Regions from separate parts of the Ralstonia sp. SA306 genome, predicted to be linked through region 3. Evidence: predicted binding sites of a transcription regulator. Region 3 holds the regulator's gene; each other region holds the start of a gene.
The links. The regulator LexA, encoded in region 3, represses DNA repair genes until DNA is damaged. The targets are predictions, from matches to a motif close to ACTGTATNNNNATACAGT.

Region 1 (5,515 bases), on a different replicon from region 3:
TCAGCATCATCCGGACTGAAATCGCCGGCCTTCATGGCGATCTCCATCACCTGCTCCTGGAAGATCGGCACACCCAGCGTGCGTTCAAGCACCGCTTTTACCTCGGGCCCGGGGTATGTCACGCAATCGGTGTTGCCATTGCGCTTGGCCTCGCGCCGCTGCAGATACGGGTGCACCATGCCGCCCTGGATCGGCCCGGGCCGTACGATGGCCACCTGGATCACCAAGTCGTAGTACTCGCGTGGACGCAGACGCGGCAGCATCGACTGCTGCGCACGGGATTCGATCTGGAACACGCCGATGGTTTCTGCGCGGCAAATCATGTCATAGGTTTCCGTGTCGTCATCGCGCATATCCTGCATGGCAAGCTTGCCGGTTGCGCCGTAATGCTCGCGCCGTCCGGGCAGCGCATCCACCATATCGAGCGTGCGACGGATAGCCGTCAGCATGCCCAGCGCCAGTACGTCCACCTTCAGCAGGCGCAACGATTCGAGATCATCTTTATCCCACTGGATGACGCGACGGTTTTCCATCGCTGCATTCTCGATTGGCACCAGGCGCGAAAGCTTGCCCTGCGCAATCACGAACCCGCCCACGTGTTGCGACAGATGGCGCGGAAAACCACGCAATTGATCCACCAGTTGCGCCCAGCGCAGCACCAACGGCGATTCCGGATCCAGACCCTGCTGGCCTGCCCGCTGCGCAAATTCCTTGCGGCTATCCCACCACGCCTGGCCCTTGGCCACCTGCTCGATGATTCCGAGATCAATGCCCAACGCGCGGCCTACGTCACGCAGTGCGCTACGCGTGCGATACGTGATGAGTGCGGCTGCCAGCGCGGTACGTGTCACGCCGTACTTGTTGTAGATGTACTGGATGACCTCTTCGCGACGCTGATGCTCGAAATCGACATCGATGTCCGGCGGCTCATTGCGTGCACGCGAAAGAAAGCGCGCGAACAGCGTGTTGCCGCTGTCCGGGTTCACCTCGGTAATCTGCAGGCAATAGCACACCGCCGAATTAGCCGCCGACCCACGTCCCTGGCAGAGAATTCCCTGGCTGCGCGCAAACTTCACCACGTCATAGACGGTCAGGAAGAACGGCTCGTAACCCAGTTCGGCAATTAGTCCGAGTTCCTCCTGAATTTGCGCTCGCACCTTCTTCGGCACCCCGTTTGGATAACGCTTTGCGGCACCGGCGAACGTTTCCGCGCGCAGGTATTCGGCCGGCGTCATACCTGCAGGCACGACTTCGCTCGGATATTCGTACTCGATCTCGTCGAGGGAAAAATTGCACAACGCCGCCAACTCCACCGTCCGGCGCAGGATCTTGGCACCGCGCTTGCCTTGATAGAGAAACGCGAGCTGCATGCGCGTGCGCATCGCTTGTTCAGCGCTGGGTGCAAGTTCCAGGCCGCATTCAGCAAGCGGCTTGGACAAACGGATGGCGGTCAGCACGTCGTGCAGCGGCTTGCGTTGGCGCGTGTGCATCTGCACGCCGCCGGTCGCGACCATGGGCACATCGATCTGCTCCGACACCGCCGCGACCATGCCGCGATGGCGGTCATCCGCGTGCCGTAGCGGCAACTCCAGCGCAATCGATAGCCGATCACCAAACACGCGTTGGCACCACCACGCCTGAGCCAGCAGTTGCTGCGGGTCGGGATCGTAATCAGGCAGCAGAATCGCCAGGCAATCGGGCACGCCGCGCAGGTGAGCGAGCTCACCTTGGGGCGCGGCCAAATCGTCAGCCAGCAAGCGGTATTCGCCCTTGGGTGCTGCCAGCCGCGCGTGCGTAATGATCTCGCTCAGGTTGCCGTAACCCTCGATGTTCTGCGCCAGCAGCACCAGCCGCAGCCAGGGTTCGCCATCGGCATTGCGCACCGTAAAGCGGCTGCCGATGATGAGCTTCAGTTCGTGTTCCCTGGAAGCCACAAGCGCTCTCGCGGTGCCCGCCACAGAGCATTCGTCGGTCAGCGCCAGCGCTTGATAACCATACAGCTTGGCGCGCTCCACCAGTTCGTGCGGATGCGACGCGCCGGTCAGGAACGTGAAGTTGCTGATGCAATGCAGCTCGGCATAGTCGGGCAGAACAGGGAGTGGCGTGGTCGAAGTCATGACGTGCTTAACCGAACAAGCCGTGCAGATACCAGCGGGCGTCCTCATCTCCCGCGTTGGCCTTGCTTGCAGAAACGCGCTCGCGATACACCCAGTAACGCTCGCCTTTTTCTCCCTCGACGATGAAGTAATCGCGCTTGATGAGGTCGTCGTCCCACCAGCCGGATTCAATGCGCTCGGGCATCGACACCAGCCGCAACAGCCCGCGGTAATACGGATAGTGCTGACGAGTCAGCAGCGGAATCGGCTTCTCCAGCAGCCACAGCGGGCGCTCCGGCTGCTGAGCGTGCCACTGCGCCAATGCTTGTCGCGCGGCAGCACGGCTCTGCGCGGTGGTTGCAGCATTCACCTCGACCCAGTGGTTGGCGCGCTCAGGACGATGATCGGCACACGGCTGCGGATGACGCACGTTCTCAGCACCCAGCCGGGCGATCAGCGTGTCGATCAGATATGCAGCATCTTCAGCGCGACCACCGGGTTCGGGAAACAACGATTCCGTAGGCGGCGCGAGCGGCGTAGCGTCGGTCACCGTCAGGCGCAGTTCGACCACCGGGGCGATCAGCGTGAGCCGATGCACGCGCTCATGCAGCACCCGCGACAAGTGCGCCAGCGTGCGAACCGGCTGTGCCAGCGCGATCTCCACCGGCGTGGACGAAGCGGCATCCTCACTGCTCCGGCCGCGCCGGCGTTCGTGCTCCAGCGTGAGTCGATACGTCTTGGCGCCCAACTGAAGCGCCGACAGCCAGCCGACCAACTGCAACAACAATTGCTCCGAGGCCGCCAGCACACCTTCCGCGTTATCGATACGGCCTGGCAATTCCAGCGGCACATCGAAGCGCAACGGGGCGGTAAACCACGTGAAACTCTCGTGCCCGTTGCCATAAGCGGCGTCGAGCGTATCCACCAGCAACGGCCCGCAGCGCCGCCGCAGGCCGCTACGCGGCAACTCGCGCAAATCGGCCAGTGTGCGGCAGCCGAGGCCTTCAAGCCAATCGGGCCGCGTGAGTCGCGCCACCGCATCGACCGGCAATTGATCAAGCAACGCCGACAACCGCTTCTGCCGCACCGCCCTCCGCACACGCCCTTGACGTACTGCCGTGCGACGGCCACGTACCGGCATCGGTTGCGCACTGGCAAGCCATGCCGCACCGCGTGCCGTCGGTCCGGTGCCAAGCTGCGGCATGGCGCCCAACCGAACCGCGCAATACTTCACCGCCCGACACAGCGCACGATGTCCGCCGAACAAGCGCAAGCTGGCCTTGACCTCCAACAACACCGTCGCCTCATCCACCACATCCAACGTGACATGCGGCGTGAATGCCAGCAGCGCCAGCGCCAGCGATTGCAGCAACCGTGCCTCGGCCGACACGTCACGATCAAGCTGTACAGCATGCGGTACCAACGCCTGCGCGCCCGCCTGGCGCAGGCCTGCATGTACGCCTTCGCGCATCGCCAAGCGATTGGCCGACACCACGCGCCCCTGCTCCAGCACGACGACCGGCAAAGGCAGCGCGGCCGGGTCAGACCATCGGGGTCGAAGCGCGTCGAGTGGGAGACGGGGCAGATGCACCGCGATCCAGAACGGCATGATCGGAAGTGTGATGATCGGAAACGTCCGACAAAGCGTTGAACGCAACAGAAGACGAAGGAGACGAAAGCGCGGCCAGCAATTTCGCCGTGGCCGGATCCATGATGAACGGCTCTACCAACGGCACAGGCAACGGACGCACGGAAGCGCGACCGGCCCGAAGCGGATCCGCCAACGGCAGCAGCAACGGAGATTCACGCAACGGCCCACGCCGCTTGTGGAAGAGGATGGACAGCGCATCGGCGCCAGCCGGCTCCAGCCCCAGCCGCAGCACCGCCGGCGACGACTCACGCTGCGCCTGAGCCGGCCGGAACACCCAGATGGCGCTCTCTCCCGCCTGGGCCAACACTTGCAGCCTGCGCAACTCTCCTGGGCGTGCCCGGTTAAGCCAGATCAGCACACCATCGAAAGCCTTGCAGCGTAGAACCTGCTCGGCTGCCCACAGAAGATCAGCCGGCTTGTCAGCGCGCACCCAGACGATTTGTTCAGGAGAGAAATCCCAGCCCACCAGCCTCACTGCATTCGGCAGATGCGGCGGAGCAATCAGCGCGATGCGCCCTGCGCCCGTGCACAGCGTAGACAATGCCGGACGCAGCAACCGGCATTCACCAATACCGGATTGCGGGCACAGCAGCTCGATCAATCCGCCGAGGGGCCAGCCACCACCGGGCAATTCGGCATTCAGCGAGTCATACCCAGTGGTCAAAACGCGCCCGTCGCTTCGCGCCAGACGGCCTGCGCTCCACAATGCCGGATGTAGCGTTTCAGGTGATGGCACCGTCGAGGCTTTCGGCACAGGCGAACGCAACCCTGACACCGCGCGTCCAGCAGGAACAGGGCACTCCGCCACATCTTCGGCGATAAAAAGAGACGGGGACAACGCAAACATGGGAAACGCCAAAGCAAGCCGACGAATACTGTATAAATATACAGTATCACAGCTTTCCTTCAACGCGGTTTAGTTTTGCGTGTGCGTTGCAAGAGGGCGATAGCAGCCTCGAAGCACTGGAGTCGAGAAACTCACGAAGCTAATCAGTCTTGCAGGGGATGCCGCGGACGTCTCCGTTGGGAGGCGTTTTGTTTTTGGGGAGAGGCGGAGGGGAGTGTTGCTGGGATCTGTCTGGCGGATCAATGCAGCAAGCCGGGTGCGAGCCGATCGCGCAAAGGCAAACACCCCAGCTCTAAGGTAGAGCTGGGGTGTTGTATGGGAGAGCCTGGCGATGACCTACTTTCACACGGGAATCCGCACTATCATCGGCGCGGAGTCGTTTCACGGTCCTGTTCGGGATGGGAAGGGGTGGTACCGACTCGCTATGGTCACCAGGCTATGACTTGTCGTCACGTTGACGAGGTCAACGGGACCAATATGGGAATGTAGATTTTGGGTTGTGAGTTGTGTGTATCAGGCACAAGGCGGACCCAGCCGGAAACATACCGGTTATAGGATCAAGCCGCACGGGCAATTAGTACTGGTTAGCTGAACGCATTACTGCGCTTCCACACCCAGCCTATCAACGTCCTGGTCTCGAACGACCCTTCAGGGAGATCAAGTCTCCAGGGAATCCTCATCTTCAGGCAAGTTTCCCGCTTAGATGCTTTCAGCGGTTATCTCTTCCGTACATAGCTACCCTGCGATGCCTCTGGCGAGACAACAGGTACACCAGCGGTACGTCCACTCCGGTCCTCTCGTACTAGGAGCAGCCCCCGTCAAGATTCCAACGCCCACGGCAGATAGGGACCAAACTGTCTCACGACGTTTTAAACCCAGCTCACGTACCTCTTTAAATGGCGAACAGCCATACCCTTGGGA
Region 2 (5,515 bases), 750 kb from region 3:
GAGCATCTCGGCGAGCATCGTTGCATTGCCCGAAATCGTGACCGGCGGCCCAGGCTCTTCAAAGCCGAGGTCGATCTGCTTGGCCCACGCCTTGGGCAGCCACTCGGCCACCACCTGGCGTGACAGCGCGCAGATATCCAGCGGCACTAGACCGTCGGTCGCGCCCATGTTTTCCATGCGCGCCAGCGAAAGCAGCTGCTTCACGAGGTGCGCGGTGCGATCCGAGCTGTCGGCGATATGCGCGAGCGTGCGGCGCAGCTCATCGGGCGATTGTTCGCGCTGTGCCAGCTCTGCCTGCATGCGCAGACCCGCCAGCGGCGTCTTCATCTGATGCGCGGCGTCTGCGATGAAGCGCTTCTGCGTGTGCACCGATTGCTCCAGCCGCCCGAGCAGGTCATTGAACGACGCCACCAGCGGCGTCAGCTCCTGCGGCGCGGCGCCTTCGTCGATAGGGCTGGTGTCGCCCGGGTTACGCGCGCGGATGCGCTCCTGAATCGCGTTGAGCGGCGCCAGCCCGCGCGTGAGGCCAAACCACACCAGGATCACCGCCAACGGCAGGATCACGAACTGCGGCAGGATCACGCCCTTGATGATTTCGTTCGCGAGTTGCGCGCGCTTGTCGAGCGTTTCCGCCACCTGCACCAGCGCAGGTTTGTCGCCGGAGCCTGGCCGCTGCACGAACGTATAGGCAACGCGAATCTCAGCGCCGTGGATGTGGTCGTCGCGCAGCTGCACGAGGCCACCGGCGTTGGCGTCTTCCTCGGGCGGCAGCGGGAGGTCGCGGTCACCGGAGACAAACTCGCCGTTCGTGCCGAGCACTTGGTAGTAGATGTTGTCGGTTTCGTCCGCGCGCAAAATCTCGCGCGCCGAGATCGGCAGTTGCAGTGTCACGCGCCCATTCACCTCGCGCAGTTGCTGGCTGAGCACGATCGCGCTCGATTCCAGCGCGCGGTCGTATGGCGCATTCGCAATCGACTTGGCCACCAGGTACGTCACCGCAATGCTCATCGGCCACAGCAACAGCAGCGGCGCTAGCATCCAGTCGAGAATTTCGCCGAAGAGGGATCGGGCGACGGGCCGCGTGGCGTCGTCTTCGAGGTGGGGGAGGGTGTCGGTGAGGTCGCCCCCGTCATCGGGGCCCCCGGCCTCGGGCGCCGCGTCGTCACGTTCGCGCAGCGACGCGCGATGCCGACGCCACGGCCAGGCCAGCCGATCACCCATGGGCAGCCGTTGCGGTGGTCGTCGGGGTGGCCATGCGTTCCAAGCAATAGCCCAGCCCGCGCACGGTGGCGATGCGGATACCTTCCACCTCAATTTTTTTGCGCAGCCGGTGGATGTAGACCTCGATGGCGTTGTTGCTGACCTCTTCGCCCCAGCCGCACAGGTGGTCGACCAGTTGCTCCTTCGACACCAGGCGGCCGACGCGCGCCAGCAGAATCTCCAGCAGCCCGATCTCACGCGCCGACAGTTCCACCACCTGATCATGGATATAGGCAATGCGGCCGACCTGATCGAACGCCAGCGGCCCATGGCGAACGAGCGTGGCGCCACCGCCCGTGCCCCGGCGCACCAGCGCACGCACGCGTGCTTCCAGTTCGGACAGCGCGAAGGGCTTGGCCATGTAATCGTCGGCACCAAGGTCCAGTCCCTTGACGCGTTCTTCCACACTGTCGGCGGCGGTCAGTATCAGCACCGGCAGCATCGCCCCGCGCGAGCGCAGGCGCTTGAGGACCTCCAGCCCGGACATACGCGGCAGGCCCACGTCGAGAATCAGCAGGTCATAGGTTTGGGCCGTTTGCGCGGACAGCGCCGCGTCGGCAGTCGCCCCATCGGAGGCTTGGTCGACGGCATAACCCGCTTGGCGTAGCGAGCGTGTGAGCCCGTCAGCCAGCGTGGCGTCGTCTTCGGCAATCAGGATGCGCATGCGTGTCTCCCCGCGATGCCGGGCAAGATGTCTTGCCCATCCCGCCCGCTACATTGTTTTCGCGCGACATGTGTTCTGGAGACTTGTCAAAACCACTGGTTTTTTATACAGTACTCCGAATTCGCGGTGCTGTAGTCTTGGCGGCGCTAAAGTCATGGAATGGGTCGTGTCGGGGCAATCACGCTGCGGCCCGTTATTGCAGGCAACCGCTGGAATCGCAAGCCCTTGCGGCCCATTTATACACCAATTTGCACGAAGGACGACCATGGAAGACGGTAAGAAGGCAGCCGCAATGAGCGCAGAAAAGCAGAAGGCGCTGGCTGCCGCGCTCGCGCAGATCGAAAAGCAGTTCGGCAAGGGCTCCATCATGAAGATGGGCGACGCCGAGGTCGAGCCGGTCCAAGTCGTGTCGACAGGTTCGTTGGGGTTGGACGTGGCGCTGGGCGTTGGTGGTTTGCCGCGCGGCCGCGTAGTGGAAATCTACGGTCCGGAATCGTCGGGTAAAACTACCCTGACACTGCAGGTGGTTGCCGAGATGCAGAAGCTGGGCGGCACTTGCGCCTTCATCGATGCGGAACATGCTCTAGACGTCACTTATGCCGACAAGATTGGCGTGAGCGTGCCGGACCTGCTGATCTCCCAACCGGACACGGGTGAACAAGCTCTGGAAATTGCCGACGCGCTGGTTCGGTCGGGCTCGGTTGATCTGATCGTCATCGACTCGGTGGCTGCTCTGGTGCCAAAGGCTGAAATTGAAGGCGAAATGGGCGACGCGTTGCCCGGCCTGCAGGCCCGCCTGATGAGCCAGGCACTGCGCAAGCTGACCGGCACCATCAAGAAGACCAATTGCATGGTCATCTTCATCAACCAGATCCGCATGAAGATCGGCGTGATGTTCGGCTCGCCGGAAACCACCACGGGTGGTAACGCACTCAAGTTCTACGCTTCGGTGCGTCTGGACATCCGCCGCATCGGCTCGATCAAGAAGGGCGACGAGGTGGTCGGCAACGAGACCAAGGTCAAGGTCGTCAAGAACAAGGTGGCGCCGCCGTTCCGCGAAGCCATCTTCGACATCCTTTACGGTCAGGGCGTGTCGCGCGAGGGCGAAATCATCGACCTCGGCGTGGAAGCCAAGATCGTTGAGAAGTCCGGCGCCTGGTACAGCTACGGCGGCGAGCGCATCGGCCAAGGCCGTGACAACTGCCGTGAATATCTGCGCGAGAACCCCGACCTCGCCCGCGACATCGAGAACAAGGTCCGCGAAGCACTGGGCGTGACGCCGATGGGCGCCGTCGCAGTGGCCGAGACCGTCGGAGAAGAGTAATTGGGTTGGCCGTCGGCGCAGATCGACGGCTCTATCGAGCTTCATACGCCTGCCGTCCCCCAACGGTGGGCGTTTTCTTTTTGAGCCTGAAACCGTATGCCGTTGCCGCGCCCACCGTTATCGCTGAAAGCACGCGCGCTGGGCTATCTGTCTCGGCGCGAGCACAGCCGCGTCGAACTGCGCCGTAAGTTGGTGCCGCACGCCGAGTCTGCCGAGGAGGTCGACGCGCTGCTGGATTGGCTGGAAGGCGAAAACTGGCTCTCCAACACGCGCTTTGCTGAAAGCATGGTGCACCGCCGCGCGGGCCGCTACGGTACAGCGCGCTTGATGCAGGAGTTGAAGACGCATCAGCTTGGCGCAGAGACGCTGGGCGAGGTCAAGGCGCAACTGCAAAGCACGGAAGCAGCCCGGGCCAAAGCCCTGTGGGAAAAACGCTTCGGCCGCCCACCGGCCGACTTGGCCGAACGTGCCAAGCAGGTGCGATACATGATGGCGCGTGGATTCTCCCGTTCTGTGGTGTCGCGCATCATCGCAGGGGCGCAAGAACTGCTGGAAGATGGCGACGAACCCGCCTGAACGCCGCCGATCTCGCCACAATTCGCGCCGAACAATTCTCTTGTGTGCGGATCGTGTCGGTTGCACCTTTCCCGGTTGTTGCAACCGCTTTCACACTGCGTTGCAGCACGCGACCAGTCTGGTCGTGACGACGTGTTAAAATTCGAGTCTTTGGTACCGTCCTTCATCTCAATTGCCGGACGGTAGTGTTCGTGTGTGGCGGCTGATGCGCTGCTGCATATGTCCCGTGGGCGATGCGCGAGATCCGCGTGCGCCGCCTCCATCGGTCCTATCGGTCTGTCTGGTCCATGCCTCTGTCTGCCCCTGTCCCGCGCGTCATGCGCCACCGCCGTGCTATCACGGTGGAGGCCTATTTGCGGGAAGACGGCCTGTGGGACATCGAAGCGCGCCTGACCGACACAAAACCACGTGACATCCCCCTGGCCAGCGGCGGCGTGCGCCCCGAGGGCCAGCCGCTGCATGACCTGTGGCTGCGCGTGACGATCGATACCCGCATGAACGTCGTGGATGCCGAAGCGTGTTCCGACTGGGTGCCGTACCCCACACATTGCGACACGATTAGCCCCGCCTACCGGAAGCTCATCGGCCTGAACCTGATGAAGGGATTTCGAAAGGCCTCGCGTGAGAGACTCGGCGGCGTGGCGGGCTGTACGCACCTGACCGAGCTGTGTGGTGTGCTGCCGACCGCCGCCATCCAGGCCTTCGCGGGCGACGTTTTCCCGGTGCGTGATAACTCTACCGACCTCCGGCCTGTCGAGCCTGGCGAAAAGCCGCCTTATCAACTCCACGGCTGCCATGCCCTGCATCTTGAGGGCGAGGTGGTCCGCAAGCATTACCCGCGCTGGTTTGCATACCAGCCCGAAGCCAAGATCCAACCGCCACCCACCGAACTGTCGCCTGAGCCCTCGTCCTGAAGGGCACCGCGCTGTTCGCGTTTTCAATACTCATCACACTCACTCTGCCTAGCAAAGGAAACACGCATGAATATCCATGAGTACCAAGGCAAGGAAATCCTGCGCAAATACAATGTGCCGGTTCCGCGCGGCATCCCGGCCTTCTCGGTCGACGAGGCTATCAAGGCCGCAGAAACCCTGGGCGGCCCGGTGTGGGTCGTGAAGGCACAGATTCATGCGGGTGGCCGTGGCAAGGGCGGCGGCGTGAAGGTTGCCAAGAGCATGGAGCAGGTCAAGGAATACGCCAGCAGCATCCTGGGCATGACGCTGGTGACGCACCAGACCGGTCCGGAGGGCAAGCTGGTCAAGCGCCTGTTGATCGAAGAAGGCGCGGACATCAAGAAGGAACTGTACGTGTCGCTGGTGGTGGACCGTGTCTCGCAGCAGGTCGCGCTGATGGCCTCGAGCGAAGGCGGCATGGACATCGAAGAAGTCGCCGAATCGCACCCGGAAAAGATCCACACGCTGCTGATCGATCCGCAAGCTGGCCTGCAAGACGCCCAGGCTGACGACATCGCCCGCAAGATCGGCGTGCCCGACGCGAGCGTGCCGCAAGCCCGCCAAGCCCTGCAGGGCCTGTACAAGGCATTCTGGGAAACCGATGCTTCGCAAGCTGAAATCAACCCGCTGATCCTGACCGGCGACGGCAAGGTCATCGCGCTGGACGCCAAGTTCAACTTCGACTCGAACGCGCTGTTCCGTCACCCGGAAATCGTGGCGTACCGCGATCTGGATGAA
Region 3 (5,515 bases):
TTCGAATTCCTTGATGGCGGAATCCGTAGCGCGGCGGGCTTGCTTGTTCGGGATCAGGAAGTTACGAGCGTAACCGTCCTTCACACGCACCACGTCGCCCAGGTTACCCAGGTTGACGACCTTCTCGAGCAGAATAATTTGCATTGTGAGTTCTCCTTATCCCGCTGATTAGTGCTTGTGCTGATCGGTGTACGGCATCAGCGCCAGGAAACGTGCGCGCTTGATGGCCGTGTCCAGCTGGCGCTGATAGATCGCGCGCGTGCCGGTCAGGCGGGCCGGGGTGATCTTGCCGTTCTCGCCGATGAAGTCCTTGAGCGTATCCAGATCCTTGTAGTCGATCTGCTCAACGCCGGCCACGGTGAAGCGGCAGAACTTCTTGCGCTTGAACAACGGGTTTTGCTGCTGGAAGCGCTTCTTGTTCTTCGCGTCGCGCTGCTTCTTGTTCATGAATGCCATGATTCAATCCTTTACGAATACGTTACATCCGGAGATGTGAAAGACCAGTGCCTTACTGCTGCGGTGCTTGCGAGCCAAGAATCCTACGCAATCCAGGACGGTGCCCGGAGCGATGCGATCCAGAACGGAAGCCATCTTGCCGGCTGCCAGTGCTTCCATCGAAAACTCGATCTGCCGCACTGTCTGCGCTTCGACCGCCTGCCCGCTGTATGCCAGAAGACAATTGACGATCGGTACGCCGGCTGGGGTGTATCGCATCACCTCGCGCTCGACCAGAGTGGCGACGAGCTGCAGGCGGTTGATGGCGTTGTCCCCGTGGGTTTCGTTCATGCTGGTGATGCGCGATCAGGCTTGCGCAGCACCGCGCGGCATCAGGCGGCCTGTTCGGTCTGAGCGGCGGCCTTCTTGGCCTCTTCGCGTGCGACTTCCTTCATCATCGGCGACGGTGCCGTTTCAGCCTTCTTGGTCTGAACGATGAGGTGACGCAGCACGGCGTCGTTGAACTTGAACGCGTGTTCAAGCTCAGCCAGGGTGTCCTTGCCGCACTCGATGTTCAGGCACACGTAGTGAGCCTTCGCGAGCTTCTGGATCATGTAGGCCAGTTGACGACGGCCCCAGTCCTCGACGCGGTGCACTTGGCCGCCTTGCGTGGTGACCGTGCTCTTGTAGCGCTCGATCATCGCGGGCACTTGCTCGCTCTGGTCCGGATGGACGATGAATACGATTTCGTAATGACGCATTGACGCTCCTTGTGGATTAAGCCGCCCGGGCGTCACACTCCGGTGCAGCAAGGTTGGTTAGCCTGCCATTATACGCAGGCCTTGGAGATTTTTTCAATATCGATCAATGACTTGCTGCAGGGAGGCAACTTCTGCCTGGGCGCGCCCTGAGGCCAGAAGCAACGTCAACAGCACACGCGCCTTATATGGGTTAAGCGAGCCGCTCGAGGCCCAGCGCTCTCCACCAGGTTGCGCGGGCACCAAGCCAGCCCCGGTACGCGTGGAACGCAGCACGAAAACGCCCTGCTGACTCGCCCGGTTCAGCGCGGCCTCAAGATTGGCGTGAATCGAGCCTGCGCCAGTTGCGGCAATCACCAGCCCCTTTACGCCAGCGGCAACCAGGGCATCGACCACACGTGCATCGGGTTGCGCATAGCTCGCCACAACCTCAACCCATGGCCACTGCCCCGCTGGCGGCATCGGCAACACGTCTGCCGCGGCTACACGCTGCCCGGCACGCTGAAACTGCACCTGCGTGTCGAGCACGAAACCCAGCGCCCCCGTATCCGGCGAGACAAAAGCCTCCACCGCGTAAGTGTGACTCTTCTGCACATCGCGAGCGGCATGCACGCGCTGGTTGAGCGCCACCAACACGCCACGCCCGCGCGCAGACGGATTGGCCGCGAGCCGTACCGCGTTCAGCAAATTCAGCGGACCATCCGCCGACAGCGACGTCGACGGCCGCATCGCCGCCGTCAGGACGATCGGGGTATCGGTCTGCTGCGTCAGGTGCAGCAGCATCGCGGTTTCCTCCAGCGTGTCGGTACCGTGCGTGATGACCACGCCGTCCACACGCTCGACGTCGATCCAGTGACGGATGCGCGCAACCAGTTTTTCCCATACCTCGAACGTCAGATCCTTGCTGTCGATCTGGGCGACCTGCTCGGCGCGCACGTTGGCGAGGCGCTCTAAACCAAGTTTGCTGGCCGCGAGCAGTTGATCGATGGGGACGGCGCCTGCGCGGTAGCGCGCGGCGGAGCCAGCGTCGTCAGCGGAGCCGGCGATCGTGCCGCCGGTAGCGAGGATGGCGATGGTAGGCAAGGACATCGTTGCAGACATGCGTTGTGGGCAAGGCGCGCATTGTATCCGCCCGCCCCGCCTTTGCCGACGCGGGATTGCCCTGGGCGCCCCGAAAACAAAACGCCGGCTCACAGGCCGGCGTTTGCTGCGGAAGCAACGTCGATTATTTCTCGACGAAAGCGCGCTCGATCACGTAGTCACCGGCTTCGCCCATGCGCGGCGAGATCTTGAAACCCCGGGCATCGAGCAGCTTGCAAGTGTCTTCCAGCATGGCCGGGCTGCCGCAGATCATGGCGCGATCCACTGCCGGATCCATCGGAGGCAGGCCGATGTCGGCAGACAGCTTGCCGCTATCGACGAGGTCAGTCAGACGCCCCATGTTGCGGAACGGCTCGCGCGTGACGGTCGGGTAGTAGATCAGCTTCTCGCGCACCTGATCGCCGAAGAACTCGTTATTCGGCAATTCGCGGGTGATGAAGTCGGCATAGGCCAGCTCGCTCACTTGGCGCACACCGTGCAGCAGCACGACCTTCTCGAAGCGCTCGTAGGTGTCCGGGTCTTGGATGATGCTCATGAAAGGCGCGAGGCCGGTGCCGGTCCCGAACAGATACAGGTTCTTGCCGGGCAGCAGGTCATCCAGCACAAGCGTGCCGACCGGCTTCTTGCTCACCAGCAGCTTGTCGCCCACCTTCAGATGCTGCAGCCGCGACGTCAGCGGACCGTTCTGCACCTTGATGCTAAAGAACTCGAGGTGCTCTTCGTAGTTCGGGCTGGCAATGCTGTAGGCGCGCATCAGCGGCTTGCCCTCGACCTCCAGCCCGATCATGACGAAGTGGCCGTTATGGAAGCGCAGCGCCTGATCACGCGTGGTCTTGAAGCTGAATAGCGAGTCGTTCCAATGATGGACGCTCAGAACGGTCTCTTGATTGAAGGCGGACATGGTGACGTTCGGGCCAGCCCAACGAGGCTCAATCGGGCTATGTGGCGGTGCAAAAAATCGGTCAAGGCCTTGATTTTATGCGATTCCCCACGGCCGCGCCTGCATGGATTGCGCATAAGCTTCTAACCAGTCGCATAGGTTTTGACGCCGGTCATAAGGGCCGGGCGCTCACGCAACACATCACAACAAAATCACTTGCGCTTCCTGCGTCACTGTATAAAATCACAGCACCTGTTCAAATATACAGTACGCCAATGGCCGCCCTCACCTCTCGCCAACAGCAGATTTACGACCTGATCAGCCAGACGATCCAGCGCACGGGCTTTCCGCCAACGCGCGCCGAGATTGCCGCAGAGTTCGGCTTCTCATCGCCGAATGCGGCCGAGGAACACCTGCGCGCGCTGGCACGCAAGGGCGTGATCGAGCTGACGCCCGGCGCCTCGCGCGGCATTCGGCTGCGGGCAGCAGGCAACACGGCGCAGCATCAGTTCTCGCTGCCCTCGATGGGGTTGATGCAATTGACGCTGCCACTGGTTGGCCGCGTAGCCGCCGGTAGCCCCATCCTGGCTGCAGAACACATTGATCGCCAGTATCAGGTGGATCCGTCGCTGTTTTCTGCGCAGCCCGATTTTCTGCTGAAGGTGCGAGGCATGAGCATGCGCGACGCCGGCATTCTGGATGGCGATCTGCTGGCCGTGCAGCGCGCCGCCGAAGCCACCAACGGCAAGATCGTTGTTGCTCGACTTGGCGACGATGTCACGGTCAAGCGCTTCCAGCGCAAGGGCCGGCATGTCGAGTTGATTGCCGAGAACCCGGATTTCGAACCGATCCACGTCGATCTGGATCGTGATGAGTTTCACCTGGAGGGCCTGGCCGTCGGTCTGATCCGGCCTGCTGCCCCGTAAGTCTCCGGCGCATCTCAGCGCCAAACCTTCGCTGTTTGATCCAACCTGGAGGTGAGCCATCGGCTCGCCAGGGCGGAGTCTTGCCTCTCGCTTTTCCACCCGAACTCACGAGGTCTGCCATGCGACTCGGATCGATGTCTTCCCGCCGCCGTCCGGTACAGCCGGTGCCCTTCCGCCAAACCCAGGGCGTGCGCATCTATCAGGGGGAGCAGCGCCGTACGATGGTCGGCAGCATGGCCGCCATCTGCCGCATGCTGGATGCGATTCCGGTCGCTTCACGTACCGCTGGCGCCGAAAACTGCTGAGGAAAAGAAGGACGATGAGGGGCGATGAAACGCGCTCCAGCGGCCGATCAGGGCATACCCCAATGCTGCCGCCGCAACTGATTTCATACACTTGCCCTGCCCTGAGGACAGGGCTTTCTTCAACTGATTTTCGGCCCGCCATCTGAGCGGGCTGTTTTTTTCTGTTCGCAAGTTGCTGCAGCGGCACATTCGGCGATGTTCCGTCAGCAAAACGGACGTTTACCCGGATGTTGTTTGGCGTACGTGACAGTAGTATTGCCAGTGCCCTCAGGGGCAATGAGATCGCTGAATTCGAAGCCCGCACATTGCGGGCTTTTTTTTCGCAATCGGCTGGCGAGCCGCTAAACGCTCCCGGCTTTCTCGACGACGAGAATTCTTGCCTCACCGCGTGGGTGCGCCACATGCTCGCAGCCGACACCGGCGAAGAAGATGTCGCCGGGCTCCAGCGTCGCGACCTTCTCTTCGCCGGCTTCGCGGTAATGCATGTCGACCGTGCCGTCGAGCACCACAAACACCTCTTCGCCATCGTTCACATGCCAGCGATAAGGCTCGTCGGTCCAATGCAAGCGCGTCGTAATGCCGCTCATGTTGGCAATATCGAGCGCGCCCCAGGCACGCTCGGCAGTGAACGACTTGGCGCGGATGATGTTCATGGCGATCCTCCGGCGGTTACTGCATCGACTGCAGATTGCCGATACGTACCAGCATCTCGGTGAACATCTGCATATCGAGGTCGAGGTCCGGCACTTCCTTGTACTCGTTGGCGTTGTGCGCGGTGTATTTCTTGCCGGGCATGGCGGGGCCGAAGTTGATGGCGTTCGGCATCAGCTTGGCGGTTGTACTGCCGGCGGTCGGCACGGGCTTGGCGTCGAGGCCCGTGGTGTCTCCGTAGATGTTGAGCAGCGTCGACAGCCATGCCCCCTTCGGATCGCGCGCCATCCAGTTGCCTTGCTCGTGGTTGATCTCAAGGGCGACATGGTTGGCGTTGGCCCATGCGTTGATCTTGCCGGCGATCTCACCGCGCAGCGCGTCGGGCGTTTTGCCGCGCGGCATGCGCACGTTGGCGGTCACCTCCACGCGGCCATTCTTGTCGCCGATCACCGTAGGCGA

Region 1: the regulator LexA is predicted to act here: its motif matches at 4,622-4,639, upstream of imuA (translesion DNA synthesis-associated protein ImuA).
Region 2: the regulator LexA is predicted to act here: its motif matches at 2,019-2,036, upstream of recA (recombinase RecA).

Annotation. Positions count from the first base shown of each region.
Region 1 covers NZ_CP096452.1:739,800-745,314, reverse strand. Annotated here, with positions in the region: gene M1D44_RS19980 (error-prone DNA polymerase) at 1-2,117, opposite strand, end outside; gene M1D44_RS19975 (Y-family DNA polymerase) at 2,125-3,705, opposite strand; gene imuA (translesion DNA synthesis-associated protein ImuA) at 3,638-4,594, opposite strand; rRNA gene rrf (5S ribosomal RNA) at 4,918-5,030, opposite strand; rRNA gene M1D44_RS19960 (23S ribosomal RNA) at 5,148-5,515, opposite strand, start outside.
Region 2 covers NZ_CP096451.1:2,456,012-2,461,526, reverse strand. Annotated here, with positions in the region: gene M1D44_RS11765 (sensor histidine kinase) at 1-1,221, opposite strand, end outside; gene M1D44_RS11760 (response regulator) at 1,214-1,924, opposite strand; gene recA (recombinase RecA) at 2,190-3,248, shown strand; gene recX (recombination regulator RecX) at 3,345-3,824, shown strand; gene M1D44_RS11745 (DUF2889 domain-containing protein) at 4,112-4,738, shown strand; gene sucC (ADP-forming succinate--CoA ligase subunit beta) at 4,805-5,515, shown strand, end outside.
Region 3 covers NZ_CP096451.1:1,709,020-1,714,534, forward strand. Annotated here, with positions in the region: gene rplI (50S ribosomal protein L9) at 1-144, opposite strand, end outside; gene rpsR (30S ribosomal protein S18) at 169-447, opposite strand; gene priB (primosomal replication protein N) at 460-786, opposite strand; gene rpsF (30S ribosomal protein S6) at 828-1,196, opposite strand; gene M1D44_RS08220 (asparaginase) at 1,290-2,282, opposite strand; gene M1D44_RS08225 (ferredoxin--NADP reductase) at 2,419-3,195, opposite strand; gene lexA (transcriptional repressor LexA) at 3,450-4,100, shown strand; gene M1D44_RS08235 (hypothetical protein) at 4,220-4,405, shown strand; gene M1D44_RS08240 (cupin domain-containing protein) at 4,747-5,058, opposite strand; gene M1D44_RS08245 (dipeptidase) at 5,075-5,515, opposite strand, start outside.